Regions from separate parts of the Planococcus kocurii genome, predicted to be linked through region 2. Evidence: riboswitches for the same ligand, from Rfam matches in the RefSeq annotation. Region 2 holds a riboswitch; the other holds the start of a gene.

Region 1 (8,096 bases), 1.1 Mb from region 2:
GAGATTGATAGTTTGTTGTCACGTGGTGGAATGGAGAGCATGATGTTCACGGTAGCCTTAGTACTGCTCGCGCTTAGTATGGGTGGATTGCTATTTACTTTAGGGATTGTTCAATGTTTGTTAGCTAAAGTAGAGAGCGTACTGAGAAAAGTTTCGTCGGTTATTGCGGCTTCGGCATTAACCGCAATCGGTATCAATATTCTGATCGGTGAACAATACTTGTCCATTTTATTGACGGGACAGGCATTTAAAGAGCCTTACGACAAAGTAGGACTCGCAGGGAAAAACTTGAGTCGCGTGATGGAAGATGCTGGAACAGTCGTCAACCCACTTGTTCCTTGGAGCGTATGTGGAATTTTCATTACGGGTGTTATTGGCGTTCCGACACTGGAGTATTTACCATTCGCATTCTTTTGTTTGCTATCGCCTGTTCTAACGATTTTATTTGGATTCACCGGAAAAACGCTAACATACAAGTAAATAACGACTATAAAGAGAAAACAGCTGACGTTTATCGTCATCTGTTTTTCTAGAGAAGCAGGGAATTTCAATAGAAAGTCGAATAGTGTCAGTAGAGGGTACTTATTGCAAAGTCACGGAAACTAGTTTAAAGGGGTGGAGAAATGTATCAATCAATTTTAGTCGCTATAGACGGTTCTGAAAATGCTGAACGAGCTGGAAAGCAAGCTGCCCAACTCGCAACGTTAGTGAAAGGGACAGAAGTGACAATCGTATACGTTTCTGATTTTGATGAAGACAGCAATGAAAAGGTTCACGATGGTGGTCAGCTCGAGTTTGAATTGTCGCGAAAGAAAAAAATTCAACCGATCAAAGAAGCTTTAGAACGTGGAGAAGTCTTTTACAAAATTGAAATGATGCACGGTCGTCCAGCACCCGTGATTATTGAAATGGCCAATGAAGGGGAATTTGATTTGGTTGTGATTGGCAGCAGGGGATTAAAGCCAGTATCGGCGCTAGTACTTGGCAGTGTCAGTCAGAAAGTTGTCAATCACGTGCATTGTCCCGTACTAGTCGTAAAATAACTCAGACGGACGAGTGGATAGTTCTGGTATACTGGTAAAAAGATTGTTGGTATTACTGATTAACTGACTAAAAGATCAGCTGGAGGAGAAAATGACTACATTACCGAATTGTCCTAATTGTAATTCTGAATATACGTATGAAGACGGCAATCTGTTTGTCTGTCCTGAATGTGCACATGAATGGAATTTAGCGATTGAAGCTGAACAGGATGAAAAAGAAAAAATCGTCAAAGATGCAAACGGAACGGTATTAAAAGATGGGGATGCTGTAACAGTCATTAAAGACTTGAAAGTCAAAGGCAGTTCGTCAACTTTGAAAATTGGAACAAAAGTAAAAAGTATCCGTTTGGTTGATGGTGATCACGACATTGATTGTAAGATCGATGGTTTTGGTCCGATGAAACTAAAATCGGAATTTGTTAAAAAAGCATAACACGAAAAAAACTCCGTCGACCTTTTGAGGTCGACGGAGTTTTTTCGTGTTTATCTGTTTAAACGCCGCGTTTATTGCCCCATACTAAAGTATGCAATTGCGGCAACACTTTGGCATCATTCATAATAGGGGACTGAATATGGTAATCAATTAATTGTTCGTATCTATGAAGTAAGGTAGTCACTAACTGCAAATCATCTGTCGTTGCAGTGTCTTCGTTACCTGTTTGTAAGAAAAATGGAACTGCCGGGTAACGCTGGTGAAGTTTTTCTGCATAAGCAAAGTCAATTTCGTCAAAAATAACAACTTTCAGGCTGACATTGGCATTTTGCAGTTTTTCTATAAATACATCTAGTTTCGTTACATCTGTTTTCATACCAGAACTAGGTGGTTTTGGTGACAAGGTAATATCATCGATTTCTATCATCCACTCTTGCCAAAGAGATGCCTGCGTTTCTACAGCCACTTTCCAGCCTTGCAAATGGCACAAATCAACGAGTTCACCGATACCTTTATGGAGAGCGGGATTGCCACCGGATATGGTGACATGCGAAAAGGCCTTGCCACCGGTTTGGATGAGTTCCTCAACGATTTCAGTAGGTTGTTTGGAGACGCTTGTGCCTGTGCCATCCCAAGTGAATTTAGAATCACACCAAGAACAGGAATAATCGCATCCTGCTGTGCGCACAAACATGGTTTTTTGTCCCATTACCATGCCCTCACCTTGAATGGTTGGACCGAAAATTTCCATCACTGGAATTCTCATAACAAGTCCTCTTGTTTCGGACGGAATACAACATAACTGGTTGGTGTTTCACGAACGATAACTTGCAGACAGTTGGGACGGTTGCTGGTCGCTTGCAGCATCGTTTGAATCGACTGCCACACTTGCTTAGCAAGAAGCTCGGTGGTCGGAAATTTAGTGGCAAATTCCGGATGATCGTTCAAGACACTGTGGTCGTATTTTTATGAATCAGTTCTTTTAATAATTTAAAGTCAATTAGAAAACCAATGGCGTCAAGTTCGTTACCTGCGATTGTAATGTTGAGGTGATACGTATGGCCGTGCATGACTTGGCATTTCCCTGCTTCTTCACTTGGAATAAAATGCGCTGCTGAAAAATGAAAGTCCTTATTGAGCTCAAATTGGAAATCGTGTGGAATTGTCGGATAAAATTGCTGCATCATGCTCTAACACCAGCCATTTTTTTATCCTGATAGCGAGCAAGTCCATCATTTCGCAATTTGCAGGCAGGACATTCGCCACAACCAGTGCTCGGGATGCCGTTATAGCAAGTTAAGGTCTTGTCTTGAATAAATTCAAAAGCACCAAGTGTATCAGAAAGTTCCCAAACCTCGGTTTTGTCGAGCCACATTAACGGCGTATGGATGATAAACTGCTTGTCCATTGCTAAATTTAATGTGACATTTAGTGAACGAATAAACGTATCACGACAATCGGGATAACCGCTGAAGTCGGTTTGACTTACTCCAGTAATTAAATGTTGGCAACCGATAGCGTCTGCATAAACTGCTGCAAAAGATAAAAATAAGTGATTTCTGCCTGGTACAAAAGTAGATGGCAATTCACCATCTTCTGCGGTCACGTCGATATCATCACGTGTTAACGCATTTGCTGAGAGTTGATTGATCAAAGTCATATCCAATACCTTAAATGATACACCTAGTTCTTCAGCGATTTTTCTGGCACACTCAATTTCAGCCGAATGACGCTGGCCGTAATCAAAAGTGACGGTTGCTACTTCTTTGAAATTCTTGATTGCCCAAAATAGGCAAGTGGTACTGTCTTGGCCACCGCTGAAAACGACGACTGCTTTTTCTTTTTTCATCTGTAACACTCCTTAGTTTTTTAGAGAGGGAGTTTGCGAACCTCTTTTAGCGAACAGTGTTAATAATAACATAATGTACCAGAAAAGAAGACTATAAATGCAAGTCTCCGGAAGGTGTACTATTTCTGAAATAGGGTATATTTATAGAATAAGGAAAGGGGATGTTTGACATGAGAGCAATTATTATCGACAGTTATGGTGGTACAGAACAACTGAAAGAAAGAGAAGTAGAAAAACCAACTATCAACGAAAATCAGGTGCTAGTTGAAGTTCATGCCACTTCTATAAATCCAATTGACTGGAAATTACGTGAAGGCTATTTAAAAGAAATGTTACCTTGGGAATTCCCGATTATTTTAGGTTGGGATGCAGCGGGTGTGGTTGCTGAAATTGGCACAAACGTTAAGCATTTCAAAGTAGGCGATCGTGTCTTTACGAGACCTGCGACAACACGTCAAGGGACTTATGCAGAATTTGTGCCAGTAGAAGAACAGCTATTAGCTCATATGCCAGAAAGCATGACTTTTGAAGAAGGCGCGGCAATTCCATTAGCTGGGCTAACTGCTTATCAATGCCTTGTCGACTTTGCCGAAGTTAAAAAAGGAGATAAAGTATTGATTCATGCGGGAGCCGGTGGAGTGGGAAGTATGGCCATTCAAATTGCTAACAGCATCGGAGCGTATGTAGCGACGACTGCAAGTGACAAAAACGATGAACTGGTCAAATCACTAGGTGCAAACCGTGTCATTAATTACAGTGAAGAAGATTTTAGTGAGTTACTGGAAAACTTTGATGCAGTATTAGACACAATGGGTGGAGAAGTACTAGATAAAAGTTTCAAAGTCTTGAAAAAAGGCGGGAAACTGATTTCGATTGCAGGTCAGCCTTCTGCAGAGAAAGCGCAAGAGCACGAAGTAAAAGCAAGCAGCTTTTGGTTAGAGCCGAGCGGTGAGCAATTACATCAGCTGGCTAATTTGTTTGTATCAGGAGAATTTAAACCTGCGATTGGTCACGTGTTTGAGTTTAGTGAGCAAGGGTTAAAAGATGCACACGAACTTAGCGAAACTCATCATGCTCGCGGAAAAATTATTATCAAAGTGAAATCTTAATAAAACGAAAAAATCCTTTCACATGAGTGAAAGGATTTTTTCGTTTTACGTATTAACCTGTTGGTGCATCGTCTTGAGCTTCTTCAGTACGTACAACCAATACATCACATTTTGCTGAACGAACAATGTGTTCTGAAACGCTACCGATTAGGAAACGTTCAACCGCATTTAATCCGGTAGCACCACAGATAATTAAATCCGCTTCAACTTTTTGTGCCAAATCTCTTGAAATCATTGTTTTAGGAGAACCATAATCGACAACAATGTTCACTTTTTCAACACCACCGGCTAACGCTTCTTTTTTATACTCTTCTAATAAATCTTCAGCAAACTTTTGAGCACGGTCAGCAATCGAGCGATCGTACGCTTCAATTGCAGCGAACGAACGGGTATCGATTACGTTTACCAAATTTAATGTAGCGTTATTCCGTCCAGCAATACCAACTGATTTTTTAAATGCCCACTCAGCTTCTTTCGAACCATCGACTGCTACAAGAATTTGACTGTATTTTAATGTCATCCTACATTCCTCCTTTATCTCTCTTTGTAAACATTCGCTAAAACTATCTAAGTTCCTGCTAAATTGGATGTAATTTCGTGAATTTTTTGTCTAATTAAAGGCGTCTTTTGACATGGTAATTAGATGAATAGAAATAAATAGCTAGCAGTAAAGTGATGGTTTAAACCAATCGTTCAATTTACGGTAAATGAAAAGCGACATCAGAATTTTTCTGGTGTCGCTGTGTCTATTAATTATGGATAATTTGAAGTTCTTTCGGGAATTTTGTCAGTACTTCGTAACCATCTGCAGTTACAGCGACGTCATCTTCAATACGAACGCCGATTTTACCAGGAATATAAATACCAGGCTCTAATGTAAAGACCATTCCTTTTTCCATTTTTATCGAATTCTCTCCATGAATAGAAGGGAATTCATGAACATCGATGCCTAAACCATGTCCTAAACGGTGTGTGAAATACTCACCGTATCCTGCATCTGTAATTACTTTACGTGAAATTTGATCAAGTTCAGCAGCTGTAACGCCAGGTTTGACCGCTTCAAGAGCAGCTGTTTCAGAACGATAGACAATATCATATACAGCCTTTTGCTCTTCACTAGGTTCTCCAAGCGCTAATGTACGGGTAATATCTGAGCAATAGCCTTTATGAACAACGCCAAGGTCAAACAATACCAAGTCGCCATTTTTCAATTTACGATCGCCAGTTTTACCGTGTGGTGAAGCCGCTTTGTCTCCAGCCAATACAGTTGTATCGAACGACATATGCGTAACGCCACGTTTTTTTAACGCTAATTCAATTTCTGTCATGACTTCAATTTCAGTAATGCCTTCTTTAATTGTTTTTGCAGCTACTTCAATCGCGTAATCAGCTAATGCCGCTGCTTCACGTAATATTCGAAGTTCTGCGTCATCTTTTATTACACGCATAGCATTTAACTGATCGTCTAGTTGTACAATTGTACGCGGCTCAAAGAATGAGAGAATCGCTTCGGAGCGATCTACTGTCATATGCGCTTTTTCAATTGCCATTGTTTTTAATTCAATGCCACGCGATTTTGCTGTTTTATATAAAATTTCCATGGAATTTTGTGTGTCTTCGTGACCGACGATTTCGCCTGTCCACCCAGCATTCTTTGCATCTGGAATTTCCATTTTAGGACAAATTAAAAAGGGTTCAGCTTCTGCGAATATCATGACACCTAGTAGACGTTCATGTGGATTACTTTTGAAACCACTAACGTAAAAAACGTTGTAGGGATCTGTAATAAATGCCGCATCAATTGAATGTTGTTTCAGGTAATCTTGTAGTTGGTTAATTTTTATCATATGTATTCCTCCTCTATATGTGTAGCATATCAAAAAACAGGGTATAAATCAGCTATATGACTTGAATTCACTATATTCAAACATCAATTGGAGGGATTTTATGCACGTCTCATATCATGGTCATTCTATTGTGAAAATCAAAACAGGTGAATATACTATTTTAATTGATCCATTTATTAACGGCAATGAGTTCACTGATTTAACGGTCGAAAAAGAAAGGCCAGATGTGATCCTCTTAACACATGCCCATAACGACCATGTTGGCGATACCGTCGAACTAGCGAAAAAAAGTAATGCGCAAGTTATAGCTGTATTTGAACTAGCTAATTATTTAGACAGTCTCGGTGTAAACGCAGTAGGTATGGGGTTAGGCGGCGCACACGAATTCGAGTTTGGTGTGGTAAAGTTCACAAAAGCATTTCACAGTTCTTCTTTCACAACAGCAGAAGGTGAAGTCGTTTATGGTGGCATGCCAGCTGGAATTTTATTTACAGCAGAAGGCAAAACAATTTACCATGCAGGTGATACAGAAGTGTTTGGTGACATGAAGATGTTAGGTGAGCGAAATGATATTGATGTGGCGTTTGTACCAATTGGCGATCATTTTACAATGGGGCCAGAAGATGCAGCTTATGCGGTCGAATTATTACAACCGAAAGTGGTTGTTCCGATCCATTACAATACATTCCCGCCCATTAAGCAAGATCCTGAGTACTTTAAGTCGTTAGTAAAAGATGCACAAGTAAACATTTTACAGTCAGGCGAAAGCATTAAACTGTAGCACATAAAACAACCCGAAGAGTAAAAACTTTTCGGGTTGTTTTATGCCGTTTATGCCTGTCGGACCAAAACGCCCGTCTCCACTTTTCGATTTGTCTAGTTGCGCCGGGCTGCTCCTCGGGACATAAGCCACAGTGTCAGTGCGGCTGAAGAAATGCCGCTCGGCCACTGCGTCTTATGCCTGTCGAACCAAAACGCCCGTCTCCACTTTTCGATTTGTCTAGTTGCGCCGGGCTGCTCCTCGGGACATAAGCCACAGTGTCAGTGCGGCTGAAGAAATGCCGCTCGGCCACCGCGTCTTATGCCTGTCGGACCAAAGCGCCCGTCTCCACTTTTCGTGTACTTATGCTACACTGTAAGGTAAAGGAACGTAGAAAGAATGGGTGAAATCATGGCGACTAAGCATGAACAAATACTGGATCATATTGAGACTTTAGCTGTGGGGGAGAAAATCTCGGTACGGCGTATTGCGAAGGATTTGCAGGTCAGTGAGGGAACGGCTTACCGCGCGATTAAAGAAGCAGAAACAAACCGATTGGTGTCGACCATTGAACGTGTGGGGACAATTCGTATTGAACGTAAAAAGAAAGAAAATATTGAACGATTGACCTATGCTGAAATTGTCAATATTGTTGATGGGCAAGTGCTGGGTGGTAGAGCTGGGCTGCACAAATCCCTCAACAAATTTGTTATTGGGGCCATGCAGCTAGAAGATATGATGCGTTACACAGAAGCAGGCAATTTACTAATTGTTGGGAATCGTTATAAAGCACATGAATATGCACTTCGTGCAGGTGCGGCAGTACTTGTGACCGGTGGATTTGAAGCATCGGATGGCGTAAAAAAATTAGCGGATGAATTCGAGCTTCCGATTATTTCGACTAGCTACGATACGTTTACGGTTGCCACAATGATTAATCGAGCCATTTACGATCAATTAATTAAAAAGGAAATTTTGTTAATTGAAGATATTTTAATTCCGCTAGAAGAAACCGATCATTTAAATCTTAAGGAACCCATTCGTCGTTATCACGA
Region 2 (8,096 bases):
TTTGTAATCCATACTGTTCGCCTGCCATTCTTGTCGCTCCTTTCTGCCTATCTTTTACCTTTAGTTTACCATGAAAAATATGGATGCTATCCGTCAATGATAGAGAAATTAACAGATAATCCACTCTTTTTAAATTTATACCTTTAGTGAGTCGTGTACAGTGTCGGTTTTTTCAATTTGGATGGTGGCATGTTCAATTCCGCACACATCATAAACCAATTTCAAAGCTTCTTGAAGAACCTTTTGCTCTTGTATATTGACATCGACATCAATGTGGCATGTAAACAAGTCCATGCCAGATGTAATCGTCCACACGTGAAGGTCATGAACGTCTAACACACCTTCGATTTCAAGCAGCCGCTCTCTCACTTGCTGCGTATCAATCGTCTCAGGTGTTCCCTCCATCAAAATATGAATGCTATTTTGAAGAATGCCCCAGGCGCTCCGCAAAATCAATAACGCAACAGCGACCGAAATCAGCGGATCCGCTATCGTCCAGTCAAATAACAGAATAAGCATGCCCGCTACTATGGCGCCTACTGAACCAAGCGCATCTCCGATAATATGCATATAAGCACTTTTCATATTAAGATTGCCTTGAACATCGGCACCACGGTTTAACACCCACGCGCTCAATACGTTAGCAGCAAGACCAATTGACGCAATGACTAGCATCCAACCTCCTTGAACTTCCGCAGGCTCATATAAACGCTGGACAGCTTCATAAATGATAAAACCTGCCATAACAAATAACGTAATACCATTAATAAAGGCGGTAAGAATTTCAAAACGGTAGTAGCCATAGGTTTTGTTAGCAGACGCTGCTCTTCCCGCAAACCAAATAGCTGACAAACTCAGTACCAGTGAAACCGTATCCGACAACATATGACCGCTGTCTGCAATTAAAGCCAAACTGTTTGTGAAGAGTCCGCCGAAAAACTCTAGCAACATGATGCCGGCTGTTATGATAAGTGCGATAGATAAAGCTTTTTTATTGCCGCTTCTAACTGTTTCAAAATGATCATGATCATGCCCCATGCGATCCTCTCCTTTGGCTGTTGCTAATATGTTAACAAATTTGGTCGATTGACAACGCATAGTAAGTCTTATACGATAGATGAGTAAAAAGTAAATACCCCGGCAACGGGAGAGGTTCATAGCATTTCACCCTCTATAAAAAACTATGGATTGTCGAAACTCAGCCAAATCCACATGCGATTTGGCTTTTTCTTTTGTCCGTTTTTTATAACCCTCTTCCTAACCGGGCATCTAAAAGGAGGCCGTTTTTATGGCAGGAAGAAACGAAGACACGCTCGAGCATTTAGAATTGCTTGGCAATCAAAACACCAAGTATAAATTTGAATACGATCCAGACATTTTAGAACCCATCGACAATCTGCACAGCCGTGATTATTTTGTGAAATTTAATTGTCCTGAGTTTACTTCCCTTTGTCCGCAAACTGGGCAACCCGATTTCGCTACGATCTACTTGAGCTTTATTCCCGACAAAACATTAGTCGAAAGCAAATCACTGAAGCTTTATTTATTCAGTTTCCGCAATCATGGAGATTTTCATGAAGATGTTGTTAACATCATTATGAATGATTTAATCAAATTGATGGATCCTCGGTATATCGAAGTTTGGGGAAAATTCACGCCACGTGGCGGTTTGTCGATTGATCCTTACACAAACTATGGCCAACCTGGAACAAAATACGAAGAAATGGCATCGTACCGGATGATGAATCACGACATGAATCCCGAAACGATTACCAATCGATAAGGAGCTCAGCAAATGTTACTTTATTTGAACGGCGCATTTGTCGGCTTGTTAATCTTATCGAATATACTCGCGGTGAAATTATTCAGTATCGGCGAATGGGCTGTTTTACCGGCTGCTGTCATCGTCTATGTTTTCACTTTCCCGATCACAGATACGATTGCAGAAGTATATGGCAAAGAAGCTGCAAGACAAACCGTTACAGCAGGATTTGTTACACAGCTTTGTGCACTGGCGTTTATTTTTCTTGCTATTCATTTGCCAGCTGCTTCTTTTTTTACGAATCAAGAATCATTCGAAACCATCTTTTCTGCAGGTTTTCGTGTTACTGTAGCCAGTCTCGTTTCTTACTTTATTAGTCAAAACCTGGACGTCACTATTTTCCATAAACTGAAAGAAAAACATGGTCATTCCAAGTTGTGGCTTCGCAATAATGCCTCAACAATGGTCAGCCAATTGGTCGATACGAGCATTTTCATCACCATCGCTTTTTACGGCACTTTGCCAACTAGTGTATTACTTGGCATGATTGTGACACAATATGCATTCAAATGGCTCGTGGCTGCAGCCGACACGCCACTGGTGTATTTACTCGTCAAGTTATGCAGACGCGATCTAGCAGGCCATCAAATTTACGGACATCAAAAACCGGAAGCTCTCCAATAGAGAGCTTCCGGTTTTTTCATCATATATGCTGAAGTTTGACTGTTTAGACCTTTGCCCGTTCTTTTTGCAAACCATCTTTACTGTGTACTGTCGCACCAGTCAGGACCATATCCGCTACAATCGGCATATGATCGGAAACGGCCGTCTCAATAACGGCTACCTGTACGACATCAATAGCGCTATCTGAAAAAATATAGTCGATTCGTATTGCTGGAGACAAAATCTCAGCTGTTTCTTTATTTGTGTAAGGAGAGGGATATGTGTAGGCATCGCCTCTTTTCATTGTCAAAAAAGCATCGTTGAACTGGCTGTTGAGTTTTTGCATATAACCGTTCGAAGGTGGGGCATTAAAGTCCCCAACAAGAATTTGTGGAAAGCGGGTTTTTTCTGTAAGGGTCAAAATTTCATCAACACTAACTGCTAGCTCTTCATCTTTCAGCGCTAAATGGGTATTAAATACACTCAAATAACTACCTTCCACTTCAATGATGGTTTCTAACAGACCCCGTTGTTCATTATTTCCAAATGGACACGGAACTTGAGTCAATAAATGATTTTCGACGTATTTGATTGGGTAGTTACTCAAAATGACATTGCCATATTGATGATTCGGACGTTCTGAATCTTCAGGTGCAAAACTCATATTGGCTCCGTAAGCCGCATGCATGCCAAGTCTTTTGCTCAACCACTCTACTTGGTCCACAAATGAACTGCGAGCAGAAAAATAACGGTCAACTTCCTGCAAGGCAATAATGTTCGCACAGGATTCCTCGATAACTCCTGCGGTCCTCTCCAAATCGACGACTCCATCCATCCCCAACCCATGAGCAATGTTAAAAGACATAACTTTGACAATTGGTGCTTTCTTTTGATTCCCGTGCATGCAAACCTCTCCTTTTCGATGAACACAAATCGTTGGCAGCTGTTTAATTGGCTTTAGTATAACAAGTGCTTGTGAAGTGGCTGTGACAAGAGTGTAAAGATTTCGTAAACGGAAAATCCGAGGTGTTACGACTTGCTTCCATTTCAGAAGAGTTTATGCACGTTCAGTAGAGTTTACACACGTTCAAGAAAATTTATGCACGTTCAGAAGAGTTTACGCACGTCCAAGAAAGTTTACGCACGTTCAGTAGAATTTATGCACGTTCAAGAAATTTACGCACGTTCAGTAGAGTTTACGCACGTTCAAGAAAATTTATGCACGTTCAGTAGAGTTTACGCACGTTCAAGAAAATTTATGCACGTTCAGTAGAGTTTACGCACGCCCAAGAAAGTTTACGCACGTTCAGTAGAATTTAGAGATGCGCAGCAAAAACAAAAGTTCCGCTCTAAACCAATCGCAACATAAAAAATGCAGACAGCCTATTAAGTCTCGGCTGCCTGCACTTGAACAAATTTTTATTCTTCTGGTGATGTATAAACCACAATGGCGTCCCTTAAAAATTCAGCGGCTCCATGGTTTACTTTGTTGTAATACGCAGCAAATCGCTCGTCTGCCACATAGATCTCTGCGAGTCCTCTATGCGCTTTCTTGCTATAGGACGGCCACGTAAAGTTTAACCACTGGCGATGTAACGCAGCCATTTGCTGAGCCGCGTCGCTCGACGGGTCTTTCGTTTCGATAGCGTTTGCCAAGCTGTTTAATACTTGCTGCTCTAAACTTTTAAACGCCAGAAACTTCTCTTCGCCCATCCCTAACATGTTGGCATTCGATTGATCGACTAGACTATCACCATATTTACTGCGTATTTCATTGCCATATTGCTGTTCGTTGTCGTCCACACGTTTTTGCTGAAAGCCTTGAAATTTCTCTTTGTCCCCCATCATGCTCTCTCCTTTTTTCGTGGAAATGGTTTTTTCCACATTGATAATCAAGAGATCCAATTGCCGCCGTTTCGCGAGAAGTGTTTCCCGGTGTGCTTTTAAAGCTTTGGCACTATCGAAGCCAGAGTCATTAACGATGTTCTTTATCTGTTCCAGTCTCAATCCGAGTTCGCGGTAAAATAAAATTTGCTGCAGCTTATCGACTTCCCGCGCGCCATAAATTCGATATCCGGACGCATTTTTTCTTAACGGCTTCAATAAATCAATTTCATCGTAATAACGCAAAGTCCGCGTGCTAACTCCGGTTAACTCCCCCAACTTTTGCACGGTATAGTCCATTTCTCCACCTCCTGATGAATCTACCCTACACCTTGACGTTGCGTTAAGGTCAAGCAGGTTAATCAAGTTAGTTGCTGTGTGGCAAAATCGCGGTACAGCGCGTGACTCGCTATTAGTTCTTGGTGAGTTCCAATTCCGGTAACACGCCCTTTTTCAATAAAAACAATTTTATCCGCATCCACAATTGTCGACAGTCGATGAGCGATAACCAAAGTAGTCCGCCCTTCCATTAAGCGACTTAAGGCCTGTTGAACGATGCCTTCTGACTGACTATCTAAACTCGCTGTCGCTTCATCCATCATCAAAATTTTGGGATCGCGTAAAAAAGCTCGGGCAATGGCAATTCGTTGGCGCTGACCGCCGGATAACTTAACGCCGCGTTCCCCGACTTCTGTATCCAGTCCATCAGCAAAGCCACGTATGAAATCTTCCGCATAAGCCATACGTGCAACTTGCCACAATTCTTCAGCTGAAATTGCTGCCGAGTTTGGCAATCCGTACGTTAAATTTTCGCGAATGGTGCCACCCATCATAGCACTTTCTTGCGACACATAACCGATTTGATCTCGCCAAGACGTGATTGAAATTTCATCGATTGGCATGTTCCCTATCAAAATCTCACCTGACAGTGGTTCGTAAAAGCGTTCAATCAACCCAAAAATTGTAGTCTTTCCACCACCACTTGGTCCTGCAAATGCAATCATTTCACCGGGTTGTGCTTCAAATGAGATATTAGCTAGAACGGGCTCTCCTTCCCCATAAGAAAAACTTAACTTATTAATTTGTAACGATTTCCCGGCAATATCTAAAGTTGATTTTGGCTGTTGTTCTTCTAATGGCAATTCTAAAATGTCGATAATGCGTTCTGTCGCACCTTTGGCTTTTTGAAGCTCTGTGAAAAAGCGCGCGAAAGTCGCCATCGGAACAATAATTTGAAATAAATACAATAAAAATGCAACGAGCGAACCTGTCGACATTTCCCCATTTGCTACACGAATTCCGCCGTAGCCGATGATTGATACGATAACGACCATGACGACCAAATACATTAACGGTGCAATCAATGCGTAAATTTTGGCTTCTTTCATACCAAGCGCAAACAATTTATGGATGCCTTGTACACCTTTTGTTTCTTCTGTATGTTCAGCCGTTGAAGATTTCATCAACCGAATTTCACCCAAAGTTTGTTGCACATGCCCCGTAAAATGAGCAGTCTCGTCTTGTAAGCTACGAGAAATTTTGGCCATTTGGCGGCCTAGCGGTACCATAACGACAACTGTTAGCGGAACCGACAACATCATCAGAAGCGTCATTTTCCAGTCCAGAATGACCAAAATAATTACTGCCCCAATTATAGAAATAATGCCGGTAATAAAAGAAGGGAAATGATCCGTGATTAAATTCCGAACAATTCCCGTATCATTGACAACTCGACTTACCGTTTCTCCACTGGAATGCTGATCAAAATAACGGACACGCAAGCGGATCAATTTTGCCCACATGCGCTCTCTCAAGCCAGCGACTACTCGTTGTCCGACCATGCTGAGCAAGTAAATCGAAATGCCATTAATGACAGCTTGCACAATAAAAGCCGCAACGATTCCAACAATCAACGGAACACTTAAGTCATTAAGGGAAAAACCATCAACTAGATTTTTTGTTAATAACGGTACCACAAGTCCAACAAGCGTAGTAATCAGACTAGCCGTCAAACCAATAGCTAGCGCAAGTTTCGGGATTTTCAATGTCAACAATAGCGAAATAAACGGCTTTAAACTCTTTTCTTTAGCGTTCTTTTTCATCATAGGAGCCCCTGTTCTGTCAGTCGCATGAAGCGAAGTTACTCTAGTTCTTCACTAGTTTATTACAGAAAACTTATAGCTGTTCTACATACACTAAAAACACCTGCAGAAAAATTCCACAGGTGTTTCCATTTATAAAATCGGTGTTTAGGCAGCTAAAGTTTTCAGCTGTTGCCAATTTTCAAGGCGTTTATCTAAAATGAAATTACCAAACGGCACGAATGCTGAAACAACGGCACCTACAGAAAAACGGAACGGCCATTTAAAAACAAACGTCATATAAATGGTAATTAAAATATACATACTGAACAAAGCCCCGTGAATCGGTCCAATCACGCTAACCGCTTCTGGAAAATCAAAAAAATATTTTAACGGCATCGCAATAAACAGCAAGATTAGCAGTGAACCGCCTTCAACTACGCCCATAAAACGAAATGTGCTTAACGCATTTTTAAACATGAACTATCCCTCGCATTCTGCTTTCATTATAAAAGCGAAAGGGGAACGCTGTACAGGGATTAGCGGGAGAACGCGGGAACTTTCTACAAAAGTACGCAAAATTTCGACACAAACCATGAGTCGTTCCTTAGTTGACTAGGCTAGAATAAAGAAACCTTTCTACGTTATCCTAGTTTCACAAAAAGAACTTTCAAGTAATTGCCTTCTTTAAATTCTTTGTGCACGCGGAAATCACTAGGTAATGTGAATTCCTCAACAATGCTGTATTTTCCACCAAGTTCCTTAAAGGCTTTGTCGATAAATCCTTTAAATTTCTTCATGCCAAAAGAAGCACTATTGGTCGAAGCAACGATAACGCCGTTTTTTTCTGTAATGGCGATTGCCTCTTTCATCAAGTTCGTATAATCCTTAGACGTACTAAACGTGTATTTTTTTGAACGCGCAAAGCTTGGTGGATCTAAAATCACGACATCAAACCTTAATTCTTTTCGCTTAGCGTATTTAAAATAATTAAAGACGTCCATAACCAAAATATCCTGATTTTCAAAATCAATGCCATTCACACTGAATTGCTCAATCGTTTTACTAGAACTTCTCTTCGCCAAATCGACACTCGTCGTTTTCCGTGCTCCACCAAGTGCGGCTGCTACTGAAAATGCGCCAGTGTAGGAAAACGTATTGAGTACTGTTTTGCCTTTGGCGTATTTTTGCTTGATCACATTTCGTACATCACGCTGGTCTAAGAAAATTCCTGTCATCGCTCCGTCGTTTAAGTAAACAGCAAAGTTCACACCATTTTCTTTGACGACTAACGGAAATTCACCGCGTTCGCCCGCAACAAAATCATCTTCCTCGATATACTGACCTTTTGTATCAAATCGTTTTTTCTGGTAAATGCCTTTGCATTCCGTCACATTTTGAAGTGCGGCAATGACTTGATCTTTAAACGTATAAACCCCTTCACTATACCAGCTAAGCAAATAAAAACCGTCATAATAATCAATGATCAACCCTCCGAAACCATCACCTTCACCGTTGAAAACACGAAAAGCGGTCGTCTCTGAGTTATTGAAAAAAGCTTGTCTACGAGAAATCGCAGTCGTCAACTTGCGTTCAATAAATGCTTGATCGACAGTTTCATTTTCATCATTGGTCAGCACCCAGCCATACCCCTTATTTTGTAAGCCGTAATAGCCTTTTGCTAAAAAACGTCCTTGTTTATCAAC

Evidence for each region. A riboswitch is a leader RNA that binds a small molecule or an ion and turns the genes downstream of it on or off. The one in region 2 is predicted to bind preQ1.
Region 1: it holds a riboswitch for preQ1, as region 2 does, so the genes downstream of both, queC (7-cyano-7-deazaguanine synthase QueC) here and queF (preQ(1) synthase) in region 2, are expected to answer to the same signal.

Annotation. Positions count from the first base shown of each region.
Region 1 is NZ_CP013661.2:447,794-455,889, reverse strand. Features, by position in the region: gene nhaC (Na+/H+ antiporter NhaC) at 1-480, shown strand, start outside; gene AUO94_RS02290 (universal stress protein) at 624-1,043, shown strand; gene AUO94_RS02285 (zinc ribbon domain-containing protein YjdM) at 1,135-1,476, shown strand; gene queE (7-carboxy-7-deazaguanine synthase QueE) at 1,535-2,242, opposite strand; partial or broken gene queD (6-carboxytetrahydropterin synthase QueD) at 2,239-2,663, opposite strand; gene queC (7-cyano-7-deazaguanine synthase QueC) at 2,660-3,325, opposite strand; PreQ1 riboswitch class I at 3,332-3,375, opposite strand; gene AUO94_RS02265 (NADP-dependent oxidoreductase) at 3,496-4,434, shown strand; gene AUO94_RS02260 (universal stress protein) at 4,487-4,954, opposite strand; gene AUO94_RS02255 (M24 family metallopeptidase) at 5,184-6,281, opposite strand; gene AUO94_RS02250 (metal-dependent hydrolase) at 6,382-7,062, shown strand; gene AUO94_RS02245 (DRTGG domain-containing protein) at 7,453-8,096, shown strand, end outside.
Region 2 is NZ_CP013661.2:1,503,112-1,511,207, forward strand. Features, by position in the region: gene AUO94_RS07380 (phosphotransferase family protein) at 1-28, opposite strand, end outside; gene AUO94_RS07385 (cation diffusion facilitator family transporter) at 136-1,038, opposite strand; PreQ1 riboswitch class I at 1,144-1,191, shown strand; gene queF (preQ(1) synthase) at 1,289-1,783, shown strand; gene AUO94_RS07395 (queuosine precursor transporter) at 1,796-2,446, shown strand; gene AUO94_RS07400 (endonuclease/exonuclease/phosphatase family protein) at 2,490-3,329, opposite strand; gene AUO94_RS07405 (MerR family transcriptional regulator) at 3,845-4,609, opposite strand; gene AUO94_RS07410 (ABC transporter ATP-binding protein) at 4,672-6,411, opposite strand; gene AUO94_RS07415 (DUF3817 domain-containing protein) at 6,559-6,870, opposite strand; gene AUO94_RS07420 (class I SAM-dependent rRNA methyltransferase) at 7,035-8,096, opposite strand, start outside.